Regions from separate parts of the Neobacillus sp. NPDC058068 genome, predicted to be linked through region 3. Evidence: riboswitches for the same ligand, from Rfam matches in the RefSeq annotation. Region 3 holds a riboswitch; each other region holds the start of a gene.
What was found. Region 3 has a riboswitch for S-adenosylmethionine ahead of mtnK (S-methyl-5-thioribose kinase). Riboswitches for the same ligand answer to the same signal wherever they lie in the genome.
Positions count from the first base shown of each region.

Region 1: it holds a riboswitch for S-adenosylmethionine, as region 3 does, so the genes downstream of both, ACFVSW_RS11885 (LLM class flavin-dependent oxidoreductase) here and mtnK (S-methyl-5-thioribose kinase) in region 3, are expected to answer to the same signal.
Region 2: it holds a riboswitch for S-adenosylmethionine, as region 3 does, so the genes downstream of both, ACFVSW_RS15730 (homoserine dehydrogenase) here and mtnK (S-methyl-5-thioribose kinase) in region 3, are expected to answer to the same signal.

Region 1 covers NZ_JBHVSI010000009.1:2,910-13,384, forward strand. Annotated here, with positions in the region: gene ACFVSW_RS11880 (serine hydrolase domain-containing protein) at 1-593, shown strand, start outside; SAM riboswitch class I at 1,228-1,331, shown strand; gene ACFVSW_RS11885 (LLM class flavin-dependent oxidoreductase) at 1,440-2,489, shown strand; gene ACFVSW_RS11890 (ATP-grasp domain-containing protein) at 2,505-3,461, shown strand; gene ACFVSW_RS11895 (hypothetical protein) at 3,931-4,191, shown strand; gene ACFVSW_RS11900 (alpha-helical endospore appendage domain-containing protein) at 4,828-5,952, opposite strand; gene ACFVSW_RS11905 (carboxymuconolactone decarboxylase family protein) at 6,626-7,069, opposite strand; gene ACFVSW_RS11910 (hypothetical protein) at 7,379-7,630, shown strand; gene ACFVSW_RS11915 (MarR family winged helix-turn-helix transcriptional regulator) at 7,670-8,098, shown strand; gene ACFVSW_RS11920 (ABC transporter ATP-binding protein) at 8,206-9,192, shown strand; gene ACFVSW_RS11925 (DEAD/DEAH box helicase) at 9,286-10,475, opposite strand, start outside.
Region 2 covers NZ_JBHVSI010000012.1:176,653-187,127, reverse strand. Annotated here, with positions in the region: gene ACFVSW_RS15750 (galactosyltransferase-related protein) at 1-476, shown strand, start outside; gene ACFVSW_RS15745 (YfhE family protein) at 582-716, shown strand; gene ACFVSW_RS15740 (YfhD family protein) at 856-1,044, shown strand; gene ACFVSW_RS15735 (DoxX family protein) at 1,173-1,670, opposite strand; gene ACFVSW_RS15730 (homoserine dehydrogenase) at 2,194-3,426, opposite strand; SAM riboswitch class I at 3,498-3,609, opposite strand; gene ACFVSW_RS15725 (galactosyltransferase-related protein) at 3,726-5,690, opposite strand; gene ACFVSW_RS15720 (galactosyltransferase-related protein) at 5,875-6,999, opposite strand; gene ACFVSW_RS15715 (AAA family ATPase) at 7,365-7,796, shown strand; gene ACFVSW_RS15710 (ROK family protein) at 7,847-8,737, shown strand; gene argH (argininosuccinate lyase) at 8,922-10,298, opposite strand.
Region 3 covers NZ_JBHVSI010000002.1:166,574-177,048, reverse strand. Annotated here, with positions in the region: gene ACFVSW_RS03105 ((Fe-S)-binding protein) at 1-482, shown strand, start outside; gene ACFVSW_RS03100 (LutB/LldF family L-lactate oxidation iron-sulfur protein) at 555-1,982, shown strand; gene ACFVSW_RS03095 (LutC/YkgG family protein) at 1,982-2,701, shown strand; gene ACFVSW_RS03090 (2-oxoacid:acceptor oxidoreductase family protein) at 2,982-3,995, shown strand; gene ACFVSW_RS03085 (thiamine pyrophosphate-dependent enzyme) at 3,995-6,289, shown strand; gene ACFVSW_RS03080 (ATP-binding protein) at 6,454-7,578, shown strand; gene mtnK (S-methyl-5-thioribose kinase) at 7,613-8,803, opposite strand; SAM riboswitch class I at 8,909-9,065, opposite strand; gene ACFVSW_RS03070 (pyridoxal phosphate-dependent aminotransferase) at 9,305-10,475, shown strand, end outside.

The DNA.
Region 1 (10,475 bases), on a different contig from region 3:
AACGCATCTTCGACCCCCTGGGCATGAAGGACACCGGTTTCCACGTGCCCGCCGACAAGATCGACCGACTGCCAACCCTCTACGCCCCTGACCCGCAGACCGGAGAGTTCATAGTGTGGGACGAGGCCAAGGGGGGACGCCACAGCCAGCCTCCAGCGTTCCAGGGCGGTGGCGGCGGACTGGTTTCCACCGTCGACGACTACCACGCCTACTTCCGGATGCTGCTGAATCACGGGATGCACGGGACCGAACGGATCCTATCCCGGCCCGCCGTCCAGCTGATGACCACCAACAGCCTCACACCCGAGCAACAAGCCGCCCGAAACGCCATGGCCCGCGACAACGTCCATGTGTCATTCGGCCAAGGGCAGCACGGCGGCTGGGGCTTCGGGATGGCGGTGCGCACCTACCGTGGTGACTACGCGTCCATCGGCCAGTTCGGCTGGGACGGCGGAAGCGGCACCGCGACGTACGCTGACCCGGACAAACAGCTCATCGGAATCCTGCTCACCCAGGTCGGGGCGTCTACTCCGGATTCAACGCAGCTTATCCACGACTTCTGGACCATGGTCTACCAGGCAATCGAAGACTGACACCGAGCCGGCGGTTCTTCGTTCGTTTAAAAAAAGGCCGGTGAATTTCATCGACCTTATTGGGGCAGAACCATGACGTGGCGAGGAGTTGGTTGGACGGAGTGGAAGCGGGCAGGGGCATGGCCGCAAGTCCTTGGAGGTCTATTCAATGCTTGCAATCACCGATGCCCAGCAGGGATATAACGAGGTCATCAATAAATAATTCCCCATTTAATTACATCTACATTGCGGGTGGTGTCAGCTTCGCTGGTACTACCCCTTTTTAAATTGAAAAAATAAATTGATAAAAATGCTCGACTTAAGGATGCGTTATTCCAGGAAGGATTAACGCCTTTTTTGTTGAAGTTATTGAACTAACGGTTAGTTTAGTTAAAAAAGGGCTTGTTTATGAGATAGAAAAAAAAGACTACTGAACTATCAGAAGCCTTATTTTTAATATGTTTCAGTAATAATTTTCCCTGGATGTATCATAATCCTCCTGTAGAGTTAACTTCAGACTGAAACTGATTGGATGATAAAATTTCCTTTACCGTTAATAAGTTGTTATTTAGAGTTTAGAAGTATTCGATTGACAATTTGATAAATTTAAACTATTATCACTTTAGTTAATTAAAAAATTGAATGTAGATTTTTCTTCTTATCCAGAGAGGTGGAGGGACTGGCCCTTTGAAGCCTCGGCAGCAGGTTCTTATGAATACTGTGCCAATTCCATCAAGCACATCGCTTGAAAGATGAGAAGAGGGTAATAAAACTCTCTTCTTAGGAAGGGAGTTTTTAATTTATACATTAATCCAACTTAAACAATAGGAAAACTATAAATTTAGAATAGTAGAGGAGAGAATACAAATGAAATATGGTTTTTGGTTACCGATTTTTGGAGGCTGGTTACGTAATGTGGAGAATGAAAATATGCCGCCTACCTTTGATTATGCAAAGAAAATAATACAATCTGCTGAAAAATGGGGATACTCGACTACCTTAATAGCTGAATTATATTTAAATGATATTAAAGGACCGGAGCATGACTCTCTTGAAGCTTGGTCTACAGCAGCAGCCCTTGCAGCAGTGACGGAAAAAATTGAAATTATGACTGCGATTCGCCCTGGTTTTCATAATCCTGCTGTAGCGGCCAAAATGGCAGCAAATATTGATCAAATCAGTAATGGGCGTTTTACTCTAAACATTGTTTCTGCTTGGTGGGCAGAAGAAGCACGTCAATATGGAGGAATTTTTACAGAACATGATGAGCGTTACGCTCGTACCGAAGAGTTTATTGATGTACTAAAAGGTTTATGGACAGAAGAAACCTTCAATTATTCTGGTCAATTTTACGAATTAAAGGATGCGAAGCTTGCACCGAAACCTGTTCAAGGACCAAACCCGATTCTTTATGCAGGCGGTGAAAGTGAAAAAGGTAAGCAAACCATAGCAGAAAAATGTGATGCTTATGTTATGCACGGTGGTACAGTTGAAGAGATTGATGGAAAAATCACCGATATGAGGGCACGCCGCGAACAAACTGGCAGTGGGCCATTTAGTTCATTTGGTATGGCTGCTTATGTTATTTGCCGTGATACAGAAGAAGAGGCTCTGGCTGAGCTTGCAAAAATCACGACTGTGAAAGACACTAGCGGATATGCTGGCTTTAAAGATTTCACTACTAAATCGCAATTAGAGCAACAAATCCAATTACAGGATTACTCTGTATCCAATCGTGGCCTACGACCGAACTTAGTAGGAACACCTGAGCAAATTGCAGATCGAATTTTACAATATGAAGAAGCTGGCTTAGACTTATTGTTATTGCAATTTTCACCTCAATTAGAGGAAATGGAACGCTTTGCAAAGCAGGTTATGCCATTAGTTGAACAAAAACGTAGTTTAATAAAGAACTAGAGAGGAGACATAATGATGAGCAAGGTATATGTGATACATGAAAATAGTGAGTGGACAGTCCATTTAACAAAAAGGTTAGCGGAACTTGGTGTTCCTTATGAAGAATGGCATTTGGACGAAGGAACGCTAGATTTATCAAAAGAGCCACCAGAAGGAATCTTCTATAGCCGAATGAGTGCATCTTCTCATACACGTGATCATCGTTTTGCAGCTGAATTTTCCGGGCAAGTATTGGCTTGGCTTGAAGCACATGGACGTACGGTGTTAAATGGAACGAGTGCTCTAAAGCTAGAGGTCAGTAAGGTTCTACAATATTTAGAGTTAAACAAGTATGGTGTTAAGACTCCAAAAACGATTGCAGCGGTTGGAAAACAAAACATTTTAAAGGCAGCCGAAGCATTTGAAGGACAGTCCTTTATTACGAAGCATAACCGTGCCGGTAAAGGCTTAGGTGTTCAATTATTCCATAGTATAGAAGCTCTAAAAGCTTATGTGGAAGGACCCACTTTCGAAGAACCGGTCGATGGAATTACCCTTATTCAAGAATACATTCAATCTCCTGAAAGCTACATAACCCGTTGTGAGTTTGTAGGAGGGAACTTTGTTTATGCCGTTAAGGTTGATACTTCGGAAGGATTTGAACTTTGCCCAGCGGACGCATGCCAAATTGGCGATTTATTCTGCCCGGTAGGAGAAAAAGTAGAAGAGAAGCCTAAGTTTCAAATCATTGACGGTTTTGAGGACGAAATTTTAGAAAAATATAAAAATGTTCTAGCTGGTAATAAAATTCAAGTTGCTGGAATCGAGTTCATCAAAAATTCTGAAGGTGAAATTTTTACTTACGATATTAATACAAACACGAACTATAATTCTGATGCAGAAGCAGAAGCTGGAAAATACGGAATGCTCGAAGTAGCTTTAATATTAAAGAAGACATTAGAAGAAAAATACGTAACAACAGCAACGGCTTAAATTTTGAGAAGTAACGAAAATTACCTTGGAATTACCTGATAATGAAAGGGATATTGAAAGTCTTCTTGATTTAATTAAAGAAGAAGAAAACCCCATAATGTTAGTTTATACATTTTTCTGAATTAAATCTAAAAGGAGAATGATCGTCTAATAGGCGGTCATTTTTTTCGATTTGATAATTCTGGAAAACAATTTCTTTCCAAATAACTCGGTTAAATAAAGAAAGGGAATTTATCCTTTTATTAACCATTGTAAGGGGTATGGTACATCATTTTCCTTTATTAAACTACCGGGTAGCAAGAGTTGAAGAACTAGCTGCAATTTTAGTGACCTTTTTATTGTGCTAAAGGTTCAGGCTACATTACTCTGCTAATCGAACTGTTTCGGTCTACATCGAACCTCTTCTGTAAATATATTTCTTCTCCTTGGACAAACTTATTTTGTAGATTTAATCAAGGAGGAATTAAATATGGTAAACGATATTAAACAGGAAATGGAACGTATTTGGGCTGAAACGTGTGATTCATGGGAAAACTGTACTGAGGAAAACATTCAGTCTTTCTTAGCACAATGCCTAGAAAAGAGCATAGATCCACAATATTGTATGAGTTGGGTAGAGCAACATAGCAACCAAATCCCTAATTGGTCAGCCGTTTCGAAGGTATCTCTTGATTGGGTAAATGAACACACTTCAACTGGTTCGCCTATTAATGGACATGAACCTCAGTAACAAGGAGAGAAATACTCTCCTCTTTTTTTATGTTTGAAGTTTATACCGTTCCTGCTTTGCAATATCGCACTACCGCATAAATTTTTTATTTAAAAGGAAAGTGTGTACTGCTTAAACAACGATCAGCGATTTTTGTTATTGTGCTAACGAAGCATGATTTTTGAAGAAGGGATTCGAGTAATTTAAATAGAATTTTAAGCAAAGGTCGAATATATGAAGGTGAATAAATTGATAAATTTATACACTTTTTAGAGAATCCCATTAGGTACGATTGAGTGTGGTTGGATTAAAGATGATAGGGGAGAACGACTTCCTTTTCAAATTGCAAAATACAGTAAAGGCCCTTTTTCTGGTACTAAAAATTTTCTACTTTAGGTTTAAATAAAGTTACAAGTTAGCCAGATGGCTTTAGATAATAGGACCGCATTCTTTAAGAGACAAACCAAAATCCCCAAGGATTCTTGGGGATAATGATGATTTAGTTCTGTTCTATTCTGAAATATTAATTAATGACAAAATTGGATTCAAAATGGTTTACCACTTCATTGCGCTCTTCTTTAATACTAATTTTGATTCCAATATCCTCCACTAAAAATATTAACACCTTGATAAACGTTAAATCTGATTAACTAGATTCTAAGAAAAAGTAATGACAACGGATCCATTACCTGTGCCGACATTAGCAGTATTAACCTGGTTCGTGCCGCCGTTAAATGAACCGCCGCCACCGCCGCCGCCGCCAGTGCTGCCGCCGCCGCCGCCGCCGCTAAAACCGCCGCCGCCGCCGCCGCCAGATGTAGCTCCGCCGCCGCCGCCGCCGCCGAAACCTCCGTTCCCGCCGGTATTGCCGCCTTGAGTGCCTCCAGCGCCGCCTGCTGCAGGAGGTGTGCCGGTAGTAATAGACATTCCTCCGCCGCCACCTGGGGTTCCGTTAGCAGATCCGCCATTTCCGGCCGGAGCAGCGTTAACACCAGCACCGCCACCGCCGCCACTGGCACCCGGAGGAGTACCGGCAGCACCTCCATTTCCTGCAATTCCTCCCGCGCCACCCGTATTGCCGTTTGTACCGTTTGGTGAGGTTGCATTTGCATTTACTCCACCAGTAGTAGCACCGGCACCACCGCCGCCTCCAGCAGCGACCAGCAACGTCCCAGGAGAAAAAGCTGTAAAGCCAGTTCCCGTACCTACAAAGGAACCGCCGCCACCACCGCCTGTACTAGTACCTATAGTTCCCATGCCTCCTACTAGTACGGATAGTGTATTACCTGGAGTTACGAGGAAATCCCCCATTATAGAAGCCCCGTTACCGCGTGTAGCCGGAGTTGCACCACCACCTGCCGCACCGATAGCAAGTATTCTAGCAGAAGTAGCACCTGACGGAACAACAACAGATTGAAGTGCTCCTGTAAAAGCAAATGTGAATGTTACTGGCGAAAACGGCGGTACTGCAAATGGAATGAGATCGAGCACATTTTCAAATTTGAACTCCAGCAGCATTTCCTTCTTGATGACGTCACGAAGGGTTCTTTGAACACTTGCATCAACAGCAAGAAGGTTGGACAACGAAACAGTGGCAGGAGAAAATGTGGTCCTTGTAGGGGTTAATGTGCCAAGAACTAATTGAAGTTTCTCTGCTTCTGAGTTTAATAGGTGAGCGAGAGCTAACTCCTCAAGGGCAATTGAGCTTAAAAGTAATGGAACAGTTTGGGCAATGCTAAGCGAAATGGTAGGCGTTATATTCGGAATGTTTGGATTAGACAATATTATTTCAACTCCTTAAAGATTTTTAATAGGTTCTTTATAATTTACTCAATGAAATATCATGTGGACAGTACGCTTGTCCATGTTTAAGGGACAATATTGTAAGGGTGGAGAAGTATTCATTTACAGGATAAAAGCAAAAAATTCCCTATGAGAAAACGGAGATTTTTATTTGTTCAATATTGTGAAGGTTTTCACTTAAAGAACGGGGGCTTTGCCATGATCCTACGTAAAAGAACAGTTGTCTTCATAAGCAGCTGTTCTTTTTGAACAAATTGAAAGTTATTAAACATAAGGCGTTTTTTCCTTTAGGATTAGGCTGTTATAATTGGCGGCTTTTTTTTATTAAACTAACGGCGTTCTTTAGCTTAAAAAAGAGTAAAGCCCTTTTCTTCTTCAACTAAAGGGCAGATTAGTTGAATATAAGTGTCGCTGTTGACCCATACTATGCCATTGGAGTTATTAATCTTGAATATTAGCTATTTTATAAAATTATGTAGCAAGGCATTTTCAGGGAGGGTGTTTACTAAAATGTATTTTGCCTTGCTCTGATATTAATTTTCACTATTTTTAGAATGAATAATACAAAAGTTAGAAAACTCATTTTGGTAAAAATTTTACAACAAAATAAATAAAAAAAGAACACCATAGGATGTTCGTTAAGTTAAGAAAATTAAATCTTTGTTGGTGTTTGACCCACAGCAATAGAGATCCTATTCCAACTGTTTATTTGATTAATAATAAGAACTAGATCAACATATTGTTTCTCATCATAATGTTCTCGGACACGGTTGTGTAAGTCATCAGGAACTCGTTTTGTTGGTATCAAGGTAATATGCTCAGTAAGTTCTAAAGCAACTTTTTCTTCAGGTGAATAAAAATCGCATTCTTCCCAGGCATTTAAACAATAAATTCTTTGTTCAGTTTCCCCCAACTTACGAGCATCGGATGTATGCATATTGATGCAGTTGGCACAACCGTTAATTTGAGAAGCCCTAATTTTGATCAACTCTCTAGTAGTTTGATTAATTGAAGATTTTTTAGTGTACTTCTCCATATCTAACATAATCTTCATTGCATCTGGTGCAATTTCAATGTTGGAGATGCGTAGACTCATAAGGAACAACCCCTTTGCGTTAAGATAATTTTATTATACTAATGGACGTACATTAATAGAACTTTTTTAGACATTTGTAATCAAGAGAAATTTAGTGTATTTTCTTCGCAGTACGAAGATTATATGTAATAAAGAAAACTGTACATTGTTGAACTAATGGGGCAGGTTGGTTGACGATGAGAAGATATAAAAAAGGTCTTTTCCAAAGCCCTTAAAGGAGTAATATCAGGTAGACAAATAATTGTTACAAGGGTGGGAGGATATTAAAAATATCTTATCAATTATCAGGAGGATTTATGGAGTGAAGAATTGGGTAATTCGAGTTCTAGTTATTATTGCAGGGTTACTTCTATGGGCTGTTTTGAGAATTCTATTTCATTATCCTTATTGAACGGGGGCGATTCTTCAAAATTAAAGGATCGCCTTTTTCCTTATTCAAGTAACATGGCAGTTGAAGAAGGAATACAATTAATCAATCCTAAACCCAATGAACAATCAACCTCAAGACTGATGTTAAAAGGGGTAAATACCATTAAAATTTACACCAAGAAAGTAGAATGAAAAGGGTTGTTAAATATGGTGCATTTTGGGGGTATATCTATGAGTAAAGGAGAAAAGCCTATTGGTTATTGGTTAAAAGAAGCAGATAAATCAATTTCAGCTAAGGTCAACAAAAATTTGGAGCAGTATAACTTGACACGCCTTCACTGGCAGGTGTTAAATACAGTTTATGAAAAAGATGAAATTACAAAAGAGGCTATATTTGATCTACTTCGTAATTTTGTTGATGAATCCTATCTCAGTGAGATTCTCAATAATTTTACTTTAAAAAATTGGATGAACCAATTGAAGAATTCAGAATCAGGTACGACTTTGATTCAAATGACAGAGGAAGGAAAGGTAGCTTTTACCGAAATCCTTTCCACTCAACAAAAAACAAGAATGCAATTGTTTCAGGGTATTACAAACGAGGAATATGAAATAACTGTCAAAGTACTTAAACAATTGATTGATAATGCTACAAGTTAACGTTTGAAATAAAACATGCCTTTCTTTAACTATAGGCGCTTTAGTTTAAGAAGTTTCGGATTTCAATAACAAAGAAAACTCGCCAATATGATATGACCCCTTTTATTGTGGCGATCATAGCGAGTCTTTTTGTCATAGATGGCAGTTTAACAATTGGCAGTTTAATCGCATTTTTTGCGTATGTGGATAAAATGCGAAGTCCTGTGGCAGCTTTAGTCAATGCATTTCCTGCTATAACGGAAGGGAGTGTTGCCTTGCAAAGGATTTTTGACTTCTTCCGTACCCCATCCACGATTAAAGAAAAAACGAACCCTGTAGACTTAAAGAATTTCACTCATTCGATTAAGTTAAATAACGTGTCTTTTTCTTACGATGGAAAAAACAAGATTATTAACGACGTTTCTTTAACCCTAGAAAAAGGGAAAACGTATGCGTTTGTCGGCGAGAGCGGTGGCGGAAAGAGCACCATCCTCCAGCTTTTGCTAAGAATGTATGATGTGACAAATGGTGAAGTGTTAATTGATGGTGTGAATATCAGAGATTACTCATTAGCAAGTCTCAGAGAACATATGGGGATAGTGACGCAGGATAATTTCTTATATAGCACTTCGATTAAAGATAATATTAAAATGGCAAAGCTTGATGCGACGGACGAGGAAATGATTTCAGCTGCCAAAAAGGCATTCGCCCATGATTTTATTTCAGCGTTACCTACTAGCTATGATACAGAAATAGGCGAGAGGGGGATCAAGCTTTCAGGTGGCCAAAAGCAGCGTATCGCCCTTTCCCGTGTATTTTTGAAGGATCCGTCTTTAATTATTTTAGACGAAGCAACCAGCGCACTCGATAATGAAAGTGAGAAATTGGTCCAAGAATCGATCAATCAATTTGATAGTGATAAAACCATCATAATGATCGCACACCGACTTTCTACGATTTTGAATGCTGACACGATTTTTGTCGTGAAAAATGGAGAAATTGTTGAAAGCGGCAACCACCAAAGCCTGTTAAACCGAAACGGTTATTATAAAGATCTCTACTCGAAACAGAATATGCAAAGTGTGGATCAATTGAAATTGGCGGCAGGATCATAAGATTGCTGGGTATTCAAGTAAGGGGACACCATCACTAACGGAAGGTGCCCCTTACTATTTTTTGCTTTGCGCACCTGATTGTGGTTCAGGCGTTTATTTAATCGCCTTACTCACTTTCAGCTTTTTCCCTTTAATCGTTGCATTCTCCATCGCTTGTAAGACGAGCGAGCCCTTACCATTAAGAATATCAACATATGACATTTGGTCCAGGATGGTTATTATCCCGATATCTTCTGCGGTTACTCCAGGAATCTTTGCAATTGTTCCAACAAAATCAACTGCGCGAATCTTCTTCTTTTTCCCACCGCTGAAATGGAGTTTCATGATACCTTGGTTGATCCGCGCTGTTTTATTATTTTTCACCACGCGCCGACCGCCGATTTTTTCTGTGAAAGCATCCTTTCCACTTGCAACTTCCTGTTGACTAGGCGCTGCCATTTTAGGGATTTCAAAGCCAATGTACCTTTCAATCGCCCGAACGAACTTTCCTTCATAAGGTGTCGCGAAGGTAATTGCTTTTCCTTTATTGCCGGCACGGCCGGTTCGTCCTGTGCGGTGGACATAGCTCTCTTTTTCCATTGGAACATCATAATTAATGACGAGGGTGACATTATCAATATCAATTCCCCGAGCAGCTACATCAGTGGCGACCAGATATCGGAAATTTCCCAGTTTGAAACCATCCATCACGGCAAACCGATCTTGTTGTTCTAAGCCTCCATGAAGTCGTTCACAAGAATAATTGGCTGCTTCCAATTCGGCATACACAGTTTCGACGTGTTCCTTCGTACGGCAAAAAATCAGGCAGCTGTCCGGGTTTTCAACGACGGTTACATCTTTTAGAAGTGACAGCTTTTCCTCCTCTTTCACTTCGATTAACAGATGTTCAATCGTTTCCGTCGTGATTCCGGTCGAGGCAATCTCAATGTTTACAGGGTTTTTCATATATTTATGGCAGAGATTTTCGACATCTTTCGGTAAGGTCGCAGAAAAAACCATCGTTACTCTGTTTGCAGGAAGTTCTTTAATGATCGTTTCTACATCGTCGATGAAACCCATATTCAACATTTCATCCGCTTCATCGATGATTAGATACTTAATTTCGGTTAAATCGAGCGTTCCTCTTTCAATATGGTCAATGACCCGTCCAGGGGTCCCGACGACGACATGCGTTTTTTGCTGCAATTCTTCTTTTTGCTTCGAAAAAGGCTCTTTTCCATAAACGGCCATCGCTTTAATTCGTTTGAACCTGCCAATATTGGTGATATCTTCGCGAACTTGAA
Region 2 (10,475 bases), on a different contig from region 3:
AATATAGTAAAAAATACCGGAGTAAAGAATATCCATGGTACCAAAGTAATCCATACATGTATGACCTTTCTTTACCCATTACAAGTGAATTTGGGAATGAAGAACTAATTGTCAGATTGAATTCTTCTTTGACCCATTATTGGCAAGGTAATAATAAGAATAAATGGTACAAAAGTGAAACGTTTGCCGATGGTGCTGTGGGTGTCCCAGTTTTTTTTGAAACCCACTCAGGTTTTTTTGCAGTAGCTTGTAAGTTAGCCGCAGGCGGTGTGGGATTATGGACGAGGAACAATCAAAAAGCTGGACATCCTTGGCTGGGACCTTATCGTATCACCAGTGAGGATGTCGATCCTATTATGATTGCACAACTACAGGATTTAAAACCTATATTAATTTGTAAATCCAATGATAAATTAGTTTATTGGGTCAGGGATACCGATTATAGATGGAAAAAGGGACTTCCTTTTAATAAATAGTTAACCTTTACAAAATCAAAAAAGAATATTTTCCTGAAATTTGTATCATTCCTTTCTTTAAAGGTAAAAATGGAAATAAGTACAATTTTGAAAGGAATGAGTAAGATGGCAGAAAAGAAGAAAAAAGATAAGGATAGAGGAAAATATCCGCTAACAAGCATGCAGGAAGTATCTTACCAAAGAGAATTTAAAATGGCGGACCGTGCCGGCGGCTACCATGACCGAAAAACAAAGTTATAATAACTTGACAGCCTAACGTGTTAGTCAGTATGCGCTAATTTAAATATTTTACCATTAATGGACCCCTTTCTAATTGTAAAAGCTAGTAAAGGGAGCATTGTTGCTCCTAACATGCCTACAATTGAAAGGGGTTTTTGCAATGGGACGTTCACGCGGAGGCAGGACTCGTGATAAGAATAAAGGATCACTTCCACAGGTACCGAAGAACATGAAGTCAGATGGCATTGACGTAGAGTTTTCACAAGAACTTGCTGACCATGCAGATCTGGAGGCACAAGCACGCTCAAACGCAGCGAACCAGCGCGCCAAAAATCGAAAAAATAAATAAGGTATTTTCCTGACGAGAAAAAAGAGAAGCAGGTCTGCCCTGCTTCTCAACTATAAAAGGGGGAAATATTATTTCATCGAGCTCTAAAGAGAGATTTTCAATTTTTAAGCGATTAGAACTCGTTACTGCTATTGATTGCTTTTGACTGCCTTCACATGACCTTTCCTGAAATAGCCTTTGATAAATGGTACTGTATAGCGGTCAAGACCGAAGAGATAAGCTCCAGCTCCCACGAAAAGTAGAATCATTGCTGCTGTATAAAGAATCGGGTTTGTGCTAGTAGTACCTGCAAGCATAAAGTTTAAGTTCATGAAGGCACCAGCGATTAAAGCTGGAATCGTCGCTAAACCGACGATTAATCCTAGACCAACAAGTAATTCTCCCCAAGGAATTAACACGTTGAAGATATGAACATTTGGAATCGCGAATTGTTGTAAGAAGTCAGCGTACCAACCTTGCACTGCTGGATGATCCCCTTTTGCATTAGCAAGCGCAAATTTGAGGAATCCACCTGCATCAAATCCACCTGTTAGTTTATGGTAGCCTGCTTCAATCCATTGTAATCCAAGCCATACTCTCAATACTGTCCAAACAACTGCTGCGACAGGGGTTTTGTACCACCTCATCACAATCATCTCCTATTATTTTTGTGAAATGTTTCACAAGTTAATGTAAAATAAAATTTCTATTCCCCTTTTCGATGAAGGGGCTGTTCAGCTAGCTGTATCTTGCAGTGAAGTTTGTGAATTGTTTCACTATCTTCTCTACACTCTTAATATACTCCCCTTGAAGTAAATTGACAACGACTTTCACAGTTTATTAACATATTAATGTTAGAAATTTGAATAGAATGTGAACTTACCAAGTATAAGAAAAGCGTAAGCGCCCTGGTCAGCGGCGTATGGCCTGGAGCGCTCCAACTGAGATAAAGGAAACACGAAAAGCCGGAGGCGATTCGATGTTGACTTATCGTAGGGCGGAGAGCGAAGGACATTAGCCGCTAGGGCGCTGGAGCTGGACAATTCTCAAAGTCAAAAATTTATACTTTCTTATCTTTGTAAAAAAGAGGCGGCATATGGCTTTTCTTGCCCTGCGCACCTCTTTAAATATTGATTAGATTCGTCCTTCACGTTCAACAACCCATTTGAATTAAAGTGCTGTTAATACTTCATCTTTCTTTTCCACGTTATATTCTCCCAATATAGGATAATAGCCTAGTACATTTTGTTTACGGACCAGCTGTTCAACATCTTTCTTAGTCGCCTGGATGATATACGTCCCATCAGAAACCTGTTCAATCCACAAAATCGACGTGTTTAGTTGTTTCTTGGCAAGTCCATATACAAGCCAAGTTTCTTTTCCCTGCGGATTTTCCGGTTCCGAAATGGCTGTGGGAGGAGGAGTCACACTACTTTTGGCAGGCTTACTTTGACAGACATACACCAAATCTTCAATTACCGCACTTGCAGTGGGATACATACCGGCACCTGGCCCCTGGAGGGTGATTCTTCCGACTATATCCGAGAAAACATTTACAGCATTCTCTACTCCCTCCACATGATAGAATGGGTGTTCATTTCCAACCAGAACAGGTTTAACCGATGACTTTATTTGACCCCCTGCCCTAGTAAGACTTGCAATATGTTTGAATCGAAGGCCTAATTTTTCAGCGGCTTCAATTAATTTACTAGTTATTGAAGTAATCCCCTCCCGCTCGACATCCAGCCAAATCGGTTCTTCCCCAAAAGCGATACGGCTCAGGATCATCGTTTTATAAAAAGCATCATAGCCTTCAACGTCATTAGTTGGATCCGCTTCCGCATAGCCATTCACTTGTGCCGAGAGTAAGCTTTCAGCAAATGACTGCTTTTTCACGCGCATTTCCGTCAAAATGAAATTTGATGTCCCGTTAAGAATTCCTTGGACTTGCTGGACACGATTTATTTTTAATAACTGCCTTAGCGTTTGAATAACCGGAATTCCCCCAGCCACCGTTGCTTCAAAACCAATAGAAACATGATGCTCTTCTGCGAGCGCGAACAGCTCTTTCCCGTGGTGGGCAAACATTTCTTTATTGGCTGTAATAATGTGACAGCCGCGCTCGATTGCTTTTTTCAAAAATGTAAACGTTGGTTCTTTGTCGACAATGGCTTCGACCACAATATCAAGCTGGGGCAGCTCTAGGATTTCTTCATAATCCGTCGTAACAAGTACATCTTCATTTATTTCCCTTTCCTTTTGCTTGTTTTTAATGAGGACAGCAGCTACCTCCACCTTTTTTCCTAAAACAGCTGTTAACTCTTCCGAATGGGATTGTATGGTCCGATAAACCCCTTCACCAACAGTTCCAAAACCAAGAATTGCTACTTTTATTGCACTCATGGTTAATCCACCCCTTTAGATTTAATGATAAGCAAAAAACCCTCTTCCATAAGAAGAGGGTTCATTTCCTCCTCTTATCTGTCAGGTTAAAAATAACCTGCAGGAATTAGCACCTTTTCAAGGAATACCTTGAAGGTTGCCGGGCTTCATCGGGCCTAGTCCCTCCGCCGCTCTGGATAAGAGTATATATTTATGCGTCACCATTTTATTATTAGAATTCATTTTAGTCGAAACAATTTGAAGTGTCAATAAATTCGGAATCCACATCTAAAAATTTTTTGAAATTAAGACTTTCTTTTTTAATGACTTGTCCAATAACCAAATCTATCACCATATTTACAAATTAATAAGATTGATCCATCCTCAAGTTTGGTAATCATAATCGGTTCGACATCCTGACTAATAATTAGTGAGGGTCCATACCATGGATATCCTTTTTGATTATTGTCCCTCCACCATAACCCAATCCCCCCTGAGGCTAATCTACATACAACCTCAAACCTTCCTGAATCAGTTTCAATCCATACGGGGGTACCAATTACACCTTTAGCAAAGGTTTCACTCTTGTACCATTTTCTTGTTCGTGAATCTTCCCAGTAGTGGCACAGGAAATTACCAGATCTCACGATTAGCTCCTTATTTCCAAAACTACTAGTAATAGGTATTGAAGGCATAAACGCTTCCGGATTACTTTCATACCATGGAAAGCTTTTACTTCGATATCTTTTAGTTTCATATTCTGATCCATGATGCTTAATCAAATTTCTAGCCAAATCTTTGATATCACGGTCAATTGGATGGAACAACCAACTTTCACTAATATCATTAAGGCTATAAACTATTTCATCTAATGTAAGGTATGGACGGTAGCGAATCACCATTTCGTCTGTTTTGTTTGGATAACTTTTGATACGGAATCCCAATTCCTTTGCCATGTTAACAAAAAAGATTTCATCTGTTCCGAAAGATACCGTTTTTAGCAGTGCACTTTTTAGCTTATCCTTTCTTTCGGGTTGAAGTAAGGCTTTAACAAGCGATTTGTTGAAAACTTGACCAACATTGAAAATTCCGTAGAATGGATTTACATTAAATAGATTCTTCCATCTATTTAAATCCTTCTTTAATTCATTTCCAATATACCAATCTTCTTCAGGAATCCGCAGTTTTACCGCCATATAGTCGGTATCTCTCATTTGTTTCTCAATGAATTCTTCATATCCTTTTCTGATAAACAAGGCATCAGAATCAATATTGATTAAATATTCATAATCCATCCCCGTCTCTTCGAGCCATTCCATGGTTTCAAGAAAATAAATGGTCGTGAATCCCCGCTCCAACTTTCGGCTGGAGGGACATACAGGGATCCCTAAATTATCACAGAGGGCTGGGTCATCTCCACCATTGTACAAAACCATCGTGCTATTAGGACAATAGTTTCTAACATTATCAATTAAATCTTTTACCAGCTCCCGCTGTTCATGAACGAGGATCATAAAACAGATTTTACTTTGGGAAGAATTCATAACCCTATTAACCTTTTCAGGCTGGATTGAGTTATTCATAACAAAAAATTCTTCACGTTCCTTCATTATTTTTAACATGTCATTCTTGTTGCCGCTTGCAGATACATACTGATTTAGCAGTTTTTTATTCGTTTCACTGTAGGGTTTTGAATCAGAGTAGGCAGGCGGATGCCACAAATGAAATACTTTACCTTCAACTTTAACGAATTTTCCGCAAAGGGTATTGACTGTATGTGAAAATGCATCATCTTCCCCTCCCCAGCCAATAAACCGCTCATCAAAACCACCTACCGCTTCGAAATGCATCCGTGGAATAACATTTACTTTTCCGGCGAATCCCTCATAGAGCCAGTTGGCTTTTATGCAATCTTCTATTTCTACACTTAGAGGCCACCTCGGTTGTTTTCTAAGCAAAGCTTTTGTTGCTTGCATCGGAATATCGTATATTTCTGTGAAAGGGACAACCCATGCTGCTTCATTAAGTAGTTTAATAGCCTTTAGAATAATGACAGGGTCAAAAACAATATCCGCATCTGCTATGACAAAAATATCTTTGGTGGCCCTTTTGGCCGCTTGGTTTACAGCTTTTGATTTATTAATTTCATTGCCGCTGTAAAGGCCAAAACATAATTCGGCATCTGGCATTACAGCAGTATAGTACCGTTTTATCCATTCAAAAGCCGCTTCCCTTGGACCATGATCTGTTTGGAAAGGAATGATGATAGAAACATTTTTAAACATACACTACCTCCCTTGGTGTTAATCTGTTGTTCTGGACAATTTTTATTACTTGTCCAATTTGATAACAACCGAACTTAATTTATGAAACAAACAATGTACTTCATCGTCATTATATGTTTTATAAAGAGTAGTTGATAAGGGAGAATACCTATATTTTCAAGCAAAAAAAATTGGCTACCCTTAGTCATAGTCCAGACCAAGGGTAGCCAGGTGCTTTGTTGTCTCTTAGCCAAAATCCAACTCCACCAGTTTTTAATTTACAGACTACTACATATTGCCCTGAATTATTTTCAAAAAAAAGAGGATTTCCCGTTACACCTTTAGCAAACGTCTTACTTTTATGCCACTTTCCATTAGGGTCTTGCCAATAATGGGTCAAAGAAGAACCTGACCGTACAATAAGCTCTACGTTACCAAACTTACTTTTGATTGGAATGGAAATGGTATAATTATTTGGATTATCCTCATACCATGGATATTTCTTATTTTTATATTTTTTTGTATTATTATGTTTATTTTCAATATGCAGGGATTCAATTAATTTATTTTTATAACCGTCTAAATTATCACAACTGTGTAAATGATCACTATTTTTAGCTTCAATGTTTACTAAAGTATTTTTCCGTTCATAAATGAGTTTGGTCATTCTTTTCTTGTTTCCACTTGCATGTATATAGTGACCGAGAAGCTCCGCATTCGCTTTACCATGTGGATTTGTTTGATAGTTTGAACTAGGGTGCCATAAGTGAAATAATTTCCCTTTAATATTTACGATTTCTCCGCAAAGCGTACGGACAGCATGTGAAAATGCATCATCTTCGCCTCCCCAACCAATAAATCGTTCATCAAAACCACCAACTGCTTCAAAATTTACTCGAGGAATGACCAAGAGTTTTCCTGCAAATCCTTCATAAACCCAATTTGATTTGCTACATTCTTCATACTTTACATCAATAGGCCACTTTGGTTTTGTTTTAAGTAATCTTTCAGTACCTTGCCATTCAATATTATATACTTCAGTAAAAGGGACTACCCATGCTGCTTTATCAAGTAATCTTATCGCTTCCACAATAATATTGGGGTTATAAACGACATCCGCATCAGCTATTACAAAGATATCTTTTGTTGCTTTTTTAGCTGCTAAGTTTACAGCCTTAGATTTATTAATATCCTCGCCATTGATTAGTCCTAAACATAATTCAGCTTCGGGCATCACACGAGCATAATATTTTTTAATCCATTCAAAAGCCTTCGCTCTTGGACCATTGTCTGTTTGGAAAGGTACAATTATTGAAACGTTTTCTAACACTGCAGCTCTCCCCTTTATTATAAAAATTTTTATAAATTCTATTATTTCTTACTGTATGTGATTGGATCTGTGATGGAAACGGCATGTATCATGCTTCCGCTGAATGATTAGTTATGGCAGGGCAACTGGACGAATTAGAGAAAATCAACATGGGGTATTCAGTAATTAATGTCTCGCTGACCGCTGGCATTTGCTTTATGAAGAATTTATTTGAATCATTTGGTAAATGCAACATAGTTTATTGTCCCTTTCAAATCAATGCGCAATTGCATTTTATAAGGTAGAAGGACCTGCTGATTATGTGAAGTTTAATTGTCGCTGCCATATAGATAGTGGATGCGAATCTGATTTGGGAGAGATGAAAAGTGAAATTGGGCATTATGTGTGGGATGCCATTAAGCGGGAAATCAACATACAGTAAAACTCTTCAGAAGCAAGGATGGGTACGTGTGTCTCTAGATGATATTAGGCTAGCTTTACATGGACAAGTTTACAAAGCAGAAGCAGAACCGCTCGTGTGGGAAAGCGCTGAACTTATGGTACGGGCATTGCTAAAAAGTGGACACAACGTACTTGTTGATACCACAAACAGAACCAGAGAACGTCGAAAAAGATGGATTCGTATTGCGAAGGAATTTGGACTTACTTTGGAAATATTCCATGTAGATACTGATTTTGAAACTTGTAAACAACGTAACAGAGCGCTGAGGCGACTATCTGAAAATTTTTTAAAACAAATATATAAAGAATTCCAAAAGCCGACTACAGATGAAGGAACCATTATTAAGGTCATTTAGCAATAAACAGCTTCAAGCTTACAATAATTCGTAGATTTGGAGGAAGTAATGTGAAAAAGTATATTTGCTTTGATATTGGCGGGACAAAAGTAAAGCACGGTTTATTATTAGCGGATGGATCTATTCTTTCAAAAGATAGTTACCATACCCATGGTAAAGATCTAGAATTATTTTTAAATGAAATGATAGATACCATTAACATGTATACAAAAAATAATACTGTAAGCGGTGTAGCTATTAGTTTACCGGGCTTTATTAACCCTCATACTGGGTACTCAAAACGAGGCGGCGCGGTAAAAGCACTGGATAATCAAAATCTTAAAAAACTATTAAAAAAAAGAATTTCGCTTCCTGTTGAAATTGAAAATGATGGAAATTGCGCTGCTTTAGCAGAAAAAATAAGTGGTAACGCAAAAAATTGTTCCGATTTTATTTGTGTGACAATTGGTACTGGAATAGGCGGGGGTATATTTATTAACGGAAAACTTTTGCATGGTCACAGTTATAGAAGTGGTGAATTTGGTTTTATGATTACTCAAGCTGGAAACGAAGACAAGGATATACTACACTCCAATGCTTCTACTAATGCCTTAATTAAGTCCTATAAAAAGCTAAAGAATATTAGTGAATCTGAAAGCATTAAAGGAGAAACCGTTTTTTTAGAATCCAGCCATAATAGTTCGGTAAAAAAACTACTTGATGACTGGATTAGTAACGTTAGTTATGGAATTTATAACCTAGCCGCAACTTTAAACCCGCAAAAAATTTTAATTGGCGGCGGAGTAATTGCCCAACAGAGTTTGATAGGTACTATTAACAATAAACTTGACCAGCTTCATTGGTGGAAAGATATTAAAATCCCTGTTGAAAGTTGTAAGTATCAAAATGACGCAGGAATGATTGGCGCAATGTACCACTTTATCCAAAAGAAAGGTAAATAGAATTACCTAGTAACGTTAATCTAGTTTTAAAACATCCGTAAATATAAAAATGTTAAAAGAAAAAGCTCCCTCCAGTTAGTATTCTTTTAAGGGATTTATCTAATATTTTCGTATTTTATACAAACTTTTGGTACCCGATGAAAAAATAAGTAATGCCCGCCAAATAGCGGGCATTTCACAACAATTATTCTTGTAGTTTCCTTTCAGCCAGCGCAATTTGCTTCGTTACCTGTTCCGGTGCTGTTCCGCCAAAGCTGTTTCTTACGGCAACTACATGCTCAGGAGCCAATACCGTATAAATATCTTCTTCAAATAGTGGACTGAACTCTTGATATTCTTCGAACGTTAAATCCAGTAAAAATTTATTAGATTGAATGGCATACAAGACAATTTTCCCAATCACTTCATGCGCTTCCCGGAACGGTAACCCTTTTCTAACCAAGTAATCGGCAATATCTGTGGCATTTGAAAAATCATTGTTGATCGCCTTACGCATTACATCCTTTTTAACGGTCATGGTTTCGATCATTGGTGCCAACAGCTTTAATGACCCTTCTAGTGTCTCCACCGTATCAAACATTCCTTCTTTATCTTCCTGCAAATCCTTGTTATAAGCGAGCGGCAAACCTTTCAGCACCGTTAACAACCCAATCAAATTGCCATACGTGCGGCCCGTTTTTCCTCTGAGCAGTTCTGGTACGTCCGGGTTTTTCTTTTGCGGCATAATACTTGAGCCTGTACAGAAGGAGTCATCCAGCTCCACAAATTGAAACTCCTGGCTAGACCAAATGACCAATTCTTCAGAAAGTCTGGAAATATGCGTCATAATGATGGAACCAATTGATAAAAATTCGAGAATAAAATCACGGTCGCTGACAGCATCCATGCTGTTTGGATACACTGTTTCGAATCCTAACAGCTCGGCCACTCGATCACGGTTAATAGGGAAGGTCGTCCCCGCCAAGGCACCAGAACCTAGCGGAAGCCAATTAATCCGTTTTAGAGAATCTAGCATTCTCTCTTTATCACGTTCAAACATCCAAAAATAGGCCATTAAATGATGGGCAAAGGAAACCGGCTGGGCCCGCTGCAAGTGTGTATACCCTGGAATCAACGTTTGCACATTCTCTTTTGCCTGCCCGATTATTGCCTGCTGGACATCTTCAAGCAATTTAACAAGTTCCGTCGTTTTCGTTCTTAAATAAAGATGCATATCGGTTGCCACTTGATCGTTTCGGCTGCGGCCCGTATGAAGCTTGCCGCCTACAGGGCCGATTTTTTCAATTAATAGTTTTTCGATATTCATATGAATATCTTCATCTTCTACTAAAAACTCAACCTCGTTATTTTCTATCATCTGTTTTATCGAAAGAAGGCCATCCTTAATTTTTTCAGCATCCTCCATCGGGATTATGCCGCATTCCCCCAGCATTTGGACATGTGCAAGGCTGCCTGCAATATCCTCTTTTGCTAGTTTTTGATCAAAAGTGATCGAAGCAGTGAATTCTTCCACCAATTTGTTCGTTTCCTTTGTAAAACGTCCGCCCCAAAGCTTTGACATGTGTTTTTCTCCCTTCAAACTGGGCTAATTTTTGTTTTTTAAATTTTATCGACGAATTTTAAGTATATATCGGCGAATCCAACCATTATATCGGCGAATTCTTAATTTTATCGGCTAATCGCAAAATACCGCTAATTTATCTAGTAAGAAAGTTGCCCTCGAATTTCAAGGTTCGAG
Region 3 (10,475 bases):
GTGCTTACATGTTTCACGAATATCCACATATTTTTAAGGGAGATCCGATTTGGGAGCCGAAAGCTAAACAATTGGCGGCGAAAACGTTTGAACTTACACAATTTATTGTGGATGTTTTAAAAGTGGAGGATGTGGGTGCAAGATTTGAAGGCAGTGTCACCTATCATACATCCTGCCACATGACAAGATTACTAGGGGTTAAAGAGGCCCCAATGATTCTGTTGAATAATGTAAAAGGTCTTACGCTCACCGAATTACCTGGAAAGGAACAATGCTGTGGTTTTGGAGGGACCTTTTCTGTGAAGATGGCCCAAATTTCAGAGCAAATGGTCGACGAAAAAGTTCGCCACGTGGAAGAAACAGGAGCAGAATTCCTTATTGGTGCAGATGCAGCCTGCCTAATGAATATCGGCGGACGGATAGAGAGAAAGGGTAAGCCGGTTAAAGTCTTGCATATTGCCGAAGTTTTAAATAGCTTGTAATCAATTTCTTGCTTTAACGGAATTTTATTTCAGGAAAGATATTTTATTAAGTTAAGGGTGGCGGAGAGACCTATGGCTATGAAGATTGGTGCGGATCATTTTAAAGAACGTGTTGACAAAGGAATTCATGATTCCTTTATGCGCGGCGCTGTGGCTGGGGCGCAGGATGGTATGAGCACAAAAAGACGTGTTGCCACAGAAGAGCTTGGCAACTGGGAGGATTGGCGTTCAAATGGTGAAGAAATCCGCCAGCATGTCCTAGAAAACTTGGATTACTATTTGGAACAATTAAGTGATAATGTCGCAAAACGGGGCGGGCATGTCTTTTTCGCCCAAACCAAGGAAGAGGCAAACGAGTATATCAGAGGTATTGTTCAAAAGAAAAATGCTAAGAAAATTGTAAAATCAAAATCAATGGTTACGGAGGAAATCAGCCTAAATGCTGTCTTAGAACAGGAAGGCTGTGAAGTCATTGAAACAGACCTTGGCGAATATATTCTTCAAATTGATGATCATGACCCGCCATCACATATCGTTGTGCCTGCGTTACATAAAAATAAAGAGCAAATACGTGACGTCTTTGCTGAAAAGCTTGGCTATGAAAAGACATCCAAGCCTGAAGAATTGGCCTGGCATGCACGTGAGACGCTCCGTAAGGAATACCTGTCGGCGGACATCGGCATTACTGGCTGCAATTTTGCTGTTGCTGAAACAGGATCCTTCTGTTTGGTAACAAATGAAGGGAACGCAGACTTAGTAACGGCTCTGCCAAAAACACAAATTACCGTCATGGGAATGGAGCGTCTAGTACCTACATTTGAAGAAATGGAAGTACTGGTAAGCCTGCTGACAAGAAGTGCCGTTGGGCAAAAATTAACAAGCTATATTACGGTTCTAACAGGTCCGAGAGAAGAACTAGATGTTGACGGCCCCGAGGAATTTCATCTAGTTATTATAGATAATGGCCGCTCGAACATCCTAGGAGGAGAATTCCAATCAGTCCTTCAGTGTATCCGCTGTGCAGCATGTATCAATGTCTGCCCAGTTTACCGCCATGTTGGCGGGCATTCCTATGGATCGATTTATTCCGGCCCAATTGGAGCTGTTCTCTCTCCATTACTTGGCGGGTATGATGAGTATAAAGAACTTCCATATGCTTCCACTCTCTGCGGAGCTTGTACTGAAGTATGTCCGGTAAAAATCCCGTTACACAATCTCCTGCATAAACATCGTGAAATCATTGTTGAAAAAGAAGGGAAAGCACCTATTTCTGAAAAATTAGCTATGAAGGCATTTGGATTAGGAGCAGCTTCTCCAACCTTATATAAGATTGGTTCTAAAATTGCACCAGCGGCAATGAATCCCTTTACGGTGGGAGATAAAATTTCTAAGGGGCCGGGACCATTAAAAGCCTGGACGGATATTCGCGAGTTTCCGGCACCAAATAAAGAGAGATTTAGAGATTGGTTTAAAAACCGCGAAAAAGGAGACCAAAAATGATGACAGGAACCATACAAAATCGCGATAAGTTTCTAAATCAACTAGCTAACCGCCTTGACCGTCCCCGAAATTCGACAACGGTTGAAAGACCAAGCTGGAAATTTCAGCCTCAATTAGAGGTATTGAAGGGGGCAACACAAGATGATTTGTTAGCAGTTTTGATCGAGCAATGCAAAGTCATTCATACGAGCATAACGGTAACAGACAGGGAATACTTAAGCGCTGCAATTAATGAAGTAGTTGCTAACTTTGGCGGCGGACCGGTGGTTACCTGGAAGGATGAGCGGTTCTCCCAATGGGGACTTGATTCCCTGTTCAAACAAGACTGGCCAGATCAAAGGATTGACCTATTTGAATGGGATTCGAACAAGGGAGCAGAAAACATCGCTAAGGCTGAAAAGGCGAATGTGGCCATAACAATCAGTGAAATAACACTTGCTGAATCGGGTACGGTGGTGTTATTCAGCGATCAACACAAGGGAAGGACGGTTAGTTTTTTACCGGCAGCCTTTATTGCACTTGTCCCGAAAAGCACCCTGGTTCCTCGGATTACCCAGGCAGCACAGAAAATGCGGGAAATTCATCAGAAAACAGGACATGTTGCCTCCTGCATCAATTTTATCACCGGACCAAGTAATTCAGCTGACATTGAATTAAATCTTGTTGTCGGTGTCCACGGTCCCGTTAAAGCTGCCTATATTGTCATAAACGATCTTTAATTCAATAAAAAAACAAAGACCTGCCACTGCGCTTCGCTTGTGGCGGGTCTTTTTATTCTGTTATACCACAACTTAAATGCTGTTATATAATTGAATAAATGCTAAAAATCCATCTAAATTGGGGTTTTTTCTGCCTGGAAATAATGTGTTATAGAATTTTTTTTGTATTGTTTAACATTTGTCACAGCGTAAACAGATTTATAGTCCTACAATTGCTATGGGGAAGTTAATTTTTTTTGTTTTCGCATGAACTCTTGAACGAAAAAGTGGGAGGGACACTATGTCTATTTTACCGAAAAAAAATGAATTGGGATTCTTTGAAATCCGCTTAGAATCAATCGGAGGACTGGGAGCAAACCTAGCTGGAAAAATGTTGGCTGAAGCAGGTGTTTTCAGTCTTGGTTTAAAGGGGTCTAACTTTTCATCCTATGGATCCGAGAAAAAAGGATCTCCTGTAAAAAGCTTCATCCGCTTTTGTGACCCAGATGTGGAAATTAGGGATCATAGCCCAATTGAACAGCCGCATATTGTTGGTGTTTTCCATGAAGCACTATATAAGACAGTTAATGTTGTCAGCGGCCTAAATGCTGATGGGATTGTCTTGGTAAATACAGCAAGAGATTTTGATGATGTTAGACATGATTTACAGTTAGAATATGGCACTCTTGCGATTGTCGATGCCTTAACCATTGCTGTAGAAGAAAAAACAAAAGTAAATACCGCCATGCTTGGCGCTTTATATCGTATCTGTGATTTCTTAGATCCGGAATCAATGAGAGATGTGATTCGAAAGACCTTTACAAAGAAATATCCACACTTGGTTGAACCGAATATTCGGACCTTTAACCGCGGTTATAATGAGGTTCAATTTAAAACATATGACGTGCCAGAAGGTGCTGAAGGGAAAAAATTCACTAGGGCACTTCCACAGCTTGGCTATATGACGCAAGAAATTGGCGGGGTTATTGTTTCCCAGGCAAATAGTATTTTTAAAGATTTAGGTGGTTCACGCCAAGGATTCCTGCCAGAGTTTCAACAAGATAAATGTATTCATTGTGCAGCATGCGATAATGTTTGTCCGGATTTTTGTTTTGTTTGGGAAGAGAGAGAAGATAAGCGCGGACGCAAACAAATGTTTCTTAAAGGAATTGATTACCAATTTTGCAAAGGCTGCCTCAAATGTATAGAAGCATGTCCTGCCGATGCACTTGGCAATCTTCGTGAACTGATCGGTTATGCAGACGAAAATCGCGTGAAGCAAAACTTTCCTTATGTGTCAGGAGGCAGTTACTAATGGCAATGTTAGAAGATAAATTAACAACTCAAGGGATCGCTGAACAAGTTTCTACCTTTGAGTCAGGAAATGAAATGGCTGCAATGGCAGCTGCGCAAATCAATTATCATATTATGGGCTATTTCCCAATTACTCCATCTACAGAAGTAGCCCAATTTTTAGATCAAATGAAAACCCGTGGGGAACACGATATTAAATTGATACCGGCAGACGGCGAACATGGTTCAGCAGGCATTTGTTATGGTGCCGCCGCGACAGGGGCACGGGTGATTAATGCCACAAGTGCAAATGGGTTCTTATATATGATAGAACAGATGCCAGTACAATCGGGAACTCGTTTTCCAATGGTCATGAACCTTGTAACTCGTTCTGTCAGCGGACCGCTTGATATTAGGGGAGATCACTCCGACCTTTATTATGCCTTGAATACAGGATGGGTTATTTTAACAGCTAAGACGCCGCAAGCCGTTTACGATCTGAACATCATGGCATTGAAAATTGCCGAGCATTCTAAAGTAAGACTGCCAGTTATTGTGGCCTACGATGGCTTCTTTACCTCTCACCAAAAAAGGCGGGTGGAATACTTTAAAGACCGAAGAGTGGTACAGCAATTTGTTGGCGAGTGCCCAACTGATTACAATTTTATCAGAGATCCGCAAAAACCAGTAACGATTGGTGCCCATATGAGCGGCGATGATTTCATCAACAATCATTTCCAACAGTCAGAAGCAATCTACAATGCCGGTGAGGTATTTAGAGAAGTTGCTGCCGAATACGCCAAGCTTTCCGGCCGAGAATATCCTGTTCTTGATTTATATAAAATGGAAGATGCTGATGTGGCTTTATTCTTATTAAACTCTGCCGCCGAATCGGCTAAAGATGTTGTTGACCAGCTTCGTGCAAAAGGGATTAAAGCAGGCGTAATCAGTCCGAATATCATCCGTCCATTTCCGGCAAAGGAAATCCGCGAGGCCCTAAAAAATGTGAAAGCATTGTTGGTGGGGGAACGTGCTGATTCATACGGTGCAAATGGTCCTAACTTAACCCATGAAGTGAAGTCGGCTCTTCAAGATGATAAAGAAAATCAAACCATTGTCTTAAGCCGTGTCTTTGGTCTCGGCGGTAAGGATTTTTATGCAACTGATGCGCAAGCTTTCTTTGATATGGTCATTGACGCTATGGATAAAGGAAGAGCTGAAAAGCCGTTTGATTACTATGGCCATGTTCCGGGTGATCCGGAGAAAATTCTGAAGCCGGTCATTTTACCACAACATGGGGATGCATTCAAAACTGGCTTAATTGATGTGAAAATGGATGAAGAAACGAATAAATTAAAGGTGAAAATACCGCCACTCCGTGCGCTTACAGGGAAACCGAAACGAATTGCCTCAGGTCACGGCGCATGTCCTGGATGCGGAATATTCGCTGGTCTGGAATTATTCTTTAAAGGCATCGAAGGCGATGTTGTTACCTTATTCCAAACTGGCTGTGCTTATGTTACAACGACTGGCTATCCAAACACTTCACATAAGCAAACAATGATTCATAATTTGTTCCAAAACGGTGCTGCCACATTATCCGGCACGCTTGAAGCCTTTATGGAACTGAAGCGCCGTGGTGAAATCGAGGTAGCTGACGATGCTACATTTGTAATGATTACTGGTGACGGCGGAATGGATATCGGAATGGGTTCGGCAATTGGTACGGCTCTTCGCGGACATAAATTAATTATGCTTGAATATGATAACGAAGGTTATATGAATACAGGTTCACAAATGTCCTATTCGACGCCACTTGGGCATATGACCAGTACCTCCGGTGTTGGAAAAACACAGCGCGGTAAAGCCTTCCACCATAAGGATACAGCACAAATCATGGCTGCAACCAATATACCGTATGTCTTTACTGGTTCGGAAGCCTTCCCGCAAGACTTGGTGAAAAAGGGTGCAAAAGCACAGTGGTATGCGCAAAATGTAGGACCTGTGTACGGGAAACTCTTAATCGCTTGTCCTTTAAACTGGAAATCGGACGACCGGTTCGGTACAACGATTGTCGAAGCTGCGGTAAATTCCTGTTTCTTCCCGCTTTATGAAGTGGAGCAAGGGGAAACAACGATTACCTACAATCCAGAAGAAAAGAACAAACGGATTTCACTTTCTGATTGGTTAAAATATATGGGTAAAACAAAACATCTATTAAAAGATGAAAACAAACCTATTTTAGAAGAGTTTGAAGAAGAAGTAGAAAAAAGATGGCAGCGTTTAAAAGCGAAGCATGAAAACCCTATGTTATAGATAATGCAAAAACGTAAAGCACACAAAGTGCTTTGCGTTTTTGCATTTTTACGGTTATGGTCATTAAAAATTTGCTTACCATACGAAAAGGGTTTTGCTCGTTCGATGTAGAATATATGTCTAATACTATTGCAAGATTATTTGTGTTCGCGGGGTGGCTATAGGTGGAGAAGCAGATCAAACAGGAAAACGCTTTACCTCTAGAAATTAGTGAAAAGCAGAAGATGGAAACTGATTTGCAGAAGAGCGAACAAAGATACAGACGGATTTTTGAAGATTCCATCGATGGACTTATCTTATGGGACAATCAGCATCGTATCGTTGATATTAATTTGGCTGGTGAAAAAATGCTTAGCCTCCCAAAGGAAGAATTAATCGGACTGCGATTATACGATTTATATACCCATCATGAAAGCAATACACAGGAAATAATAAAACATTTTGAACAGGCTCTCATTGATGGGCAGAGTACCTCTATAATCATTGTTGAAAAAGTGGACAGTAAAAAGACGTATTTTGAATATTCCTCAAAAGCGGAAATCGTTGAGGGGTTGAATTTTACTGTTTTTAAGGATATTTCGGAAACAATCGAGATGCAGGAGCATCTGCGAAAATCAGATACCTTAAATGTGATTGGCGAACTAGCGGCAGGAATTGCCCATGAAATACGTAATCCGATGACCGCTTTAAAAGGTTTCATTCAATTACTTGAGGGCAGTATTATGAAAGAGCATTCGATGTATTATCAGGTTATTACTTCGGAGCTTCAGCGAATTGATTCAATTATCAACGAATTTTTGATGCTTGCTAAACCGCAGGCAACTAGGTATGAAGAAAAGGAAATAAATCAAATCATGAAGGAAACAGTCGACTTGTTGACTGCACAAGCAGTCCTTCACAATGTTCAATTTGTTACAAATTATGATGAACAGCTTCCGCCTATATTTTGTGAACCAAATCAGTTGAAAAAAGTCTTTATCAATTTAATCAAAAATGCTATCGAGGTTATGCAAGAAGGCGGGAATATTACCATTACCATTAAGAAAATGGCCAATCGAATGAGTATTTCGATTGAGGATGAAGGGATGGGAATACCGAAAGAAATTATCAATAAGCTGGGTGAACCATTTTATACGACTAAAGACCAAGGTACCGGTCTTGGCTTAATGGTTAGCTTTCGCATCATTGCAGAGCATAAAGGAACCATTAACGTTGAAAGTGAAGAAGGGAAAGGGACGATTTTTCGGATCACCCTCCCTCTTGACGATATCAATGTGAATGATACCTAAGTAAAGAGCAGTCCGAACAAGCTCGGATTGCTTTTTACTTTTTAAGTACTTCTTTAACCAAATTTATGAAAGCTCCAAGATTTTTGATTTCTTTCCTCTGTTTGATTAGGATTCCCCCAAGTTCCAACGTTTTACGTTTGGCAGCTAATCTAGTTTGCTCCTCTTCAATGCTGTCTAAATCGGCAACATGTGCAAGCCCAATTGTTCTTCTGATTAACTCACAGCCAGTAAAACCAAGAGCATCATCGAAAAACTTAGCTAAATTGTAGTTTAAGAATGTGGAGGTTTGCGCTAAATTTTCCTTATTTTCAGTATTCCAAAGGTGCTTGTATTGTTCTTCAAATACATTCCACACTGTTTCAAGATGATTGATAAAGAGAACTTGGTTATGCTCGTTCACTATGACTTGGAAAAGGAGATTCGCAAATACCTGGCCAATATCAAATCCAGCGGGACCATAAAACGCGAATTCAGGGTCAATAACTTTTGTTTCCGAATCATTGGCAAAAACACTTCCAGTATGCAAATCTCCATGAAGAAGAACTTCTGCTTCTGTTAGGAAGCTTTTTTTCAATACGTTCACATGAAATTTCAGTTCTTCATCTTTCCAAAGGGCTTCGACTGTAGTACGTAAGCCGGCCTCGAATTCGTTGGTCTCTGCATCAAAGAAGGGATCGTTGAAAATTAAATCCTCGGTGATTTTGCAAAGCTCTGGATTGATAAACTGTTGAACCTTTTCTTTTTTTAAAGACGGACCTAATCCATAATCCGATGTGAAAAATAGTGTTTTCGCCAGATATTCACCCAGATGTTGGGATAGAAGCGGGTAAGTTTCGCCTTTTATGAATCCCTTTCTCGCAATTAAAAGATGGGAGAGGTCTTCCATGACGGTCACTGCCAGCACATCATTAGTATAGTAAACCTCTGGAACATACTTTGGTGCAATAGAACCAAAAATTATCAGGGCATCTGCTTCAATCTTTGCCCTTTTAAGTGTCAATGGCCAGCTTTCACCCACGACTTTGGCATATGGAAGAGCTTGTTTGATGATTACACCTTTTCCGTTCTTTTCGTCGACAATATGAAAAACTAAATTAAGATTCCCATCACCAATCTCCTTACAGGAAAGTTCAGGGTTATCAGAAAAAAGGTTTAATGCTAATGCCAACTCTGTGGCGGTAGTTTCGGTTAATGGCTGATAAGTTGTTTGCTTTAATAGACTCATTTCTAAAATTCCTCCTAATTAGTGGAGGCTTATCCGTGCGTATTTCGGCACTAAAAAAGCCTCTTTCTCATCTGAAAGAGGCTAGAAGACGGTGATTCTTCGCACCTCTTATCTCTCAGAAAGACAATCCTTCTGTTGGAATTAGCACCGTGCCTGTTAGGGGATCCTTCCCCGGCGCGAATAGGCGCCCCATTTCATAATGGTTTTCCGGTCGGTTGCTGGGCTTCAAAGGGCCAATCCCTCAGCCAGCTCATGATAAGAGTAAATAAAGTTTTCAGTTTTTTCAATCTGATAAAAACTATAACAAGATTAAGTAATGGGTGTCAATATTTTTTATTCAATCCACAAACCAATCCGTCCAAAAGGTAACGTTAAGAAATCTTTAATTTCATGAATCTTCACTGCTTTTGAAATTTTCCCTTTACAAGCTAATATAAAAGTTATAACATTTGTCACTAGAAATTCAACAATAATTTGAAAATAAAAAAGCAGGTGAGAACGATGAAGCAGTTTCCGCCATCGGAACTTTTGAATAGTCTACCAAAACAATTTTTTGCCGGTCTTGTTAAAAAAGTTGGCGAATATATAGCCGCGGGCCATGATGTGATTAACTTAGGACAAGGCAATCCAGATCAGCCGACACCGCCGCATATTGTCGCAAAGCTTCAGGAAGCAGCAGCCAATCCGCTCAACCATAAATATTCGCCTTTTCAAGGATTTAGTTACTTAAAACAAGCGGCAGCAGATTTTTATCTAAGAGAATATGGTGTGACCATTGATGCCGACAAAGAGGTGGCAATATTATTTGGCGGTAAAGCGGGGCTGGTTGAGATTCCTCAGTGTTTATTAAACCCAGGCGATACCATCCTCGTTCCCGACCCAGGTTATCCTGATTATTGGTCGGGTGTTGCGCTTGCAAAGGCGGAAATGGTTACCATGCCGTTACGAGAAGAAAATGGTTTCTTACCGGATTATCAAGAACTAGATTCAACTGCTTTATCAAAAGCAAAATTAATGTTTCTCAATTACCCGAATAATCCTACCGGTGCAACCGCGAGTGAGGAGTTCTTTGCAGAAACTATCAATCTGGCCCGTGAAAATGATATTTGCGTAGTCCATGATTTTGCTTATGGTGCGATTGGATTTGACGGCGTTAAACCAATTAGCTTTTTACAAGCAGACGGTGCGAAAGAAGTGGGAATTGAAATCTACACGCTATCGAAAACCTATAATATGGCGGGCTGGAGAGTTGGATTTGCAGTGGGGAATGAGAGTGTCATTTCCGCGATTGAACTTTTGCAGGACCATCTTTACGTCAGTTTATTTGGAGCGGTACAAGAGGCCGCTGCGGTTGCATTGACGGGTCCCCAGGATTGTGTGAACGAACTAAATGAACTGTACGAACGGAGGCGCAACGTTTTAATTACTGGTCTTCATTCGCTTGGTTGGAATGTCACCGCCCCAAAAGGCTCATTTTTTGCCTGGCTTAAGGTTCCGGATGGGTATTCATCTGAGGAATTTTCAACCATTCTTCTTGATCAAGCACATATCATGGTAGGACCGGGGATTGGCTTTGGAGATTTTGGCGAGGGCTATGTCCGTGTTGGTTTATTATCATCAGAGGAACGGTTAACAGAAGCTATCAGAAGAATAAGTCGTTTAGAAATATTTA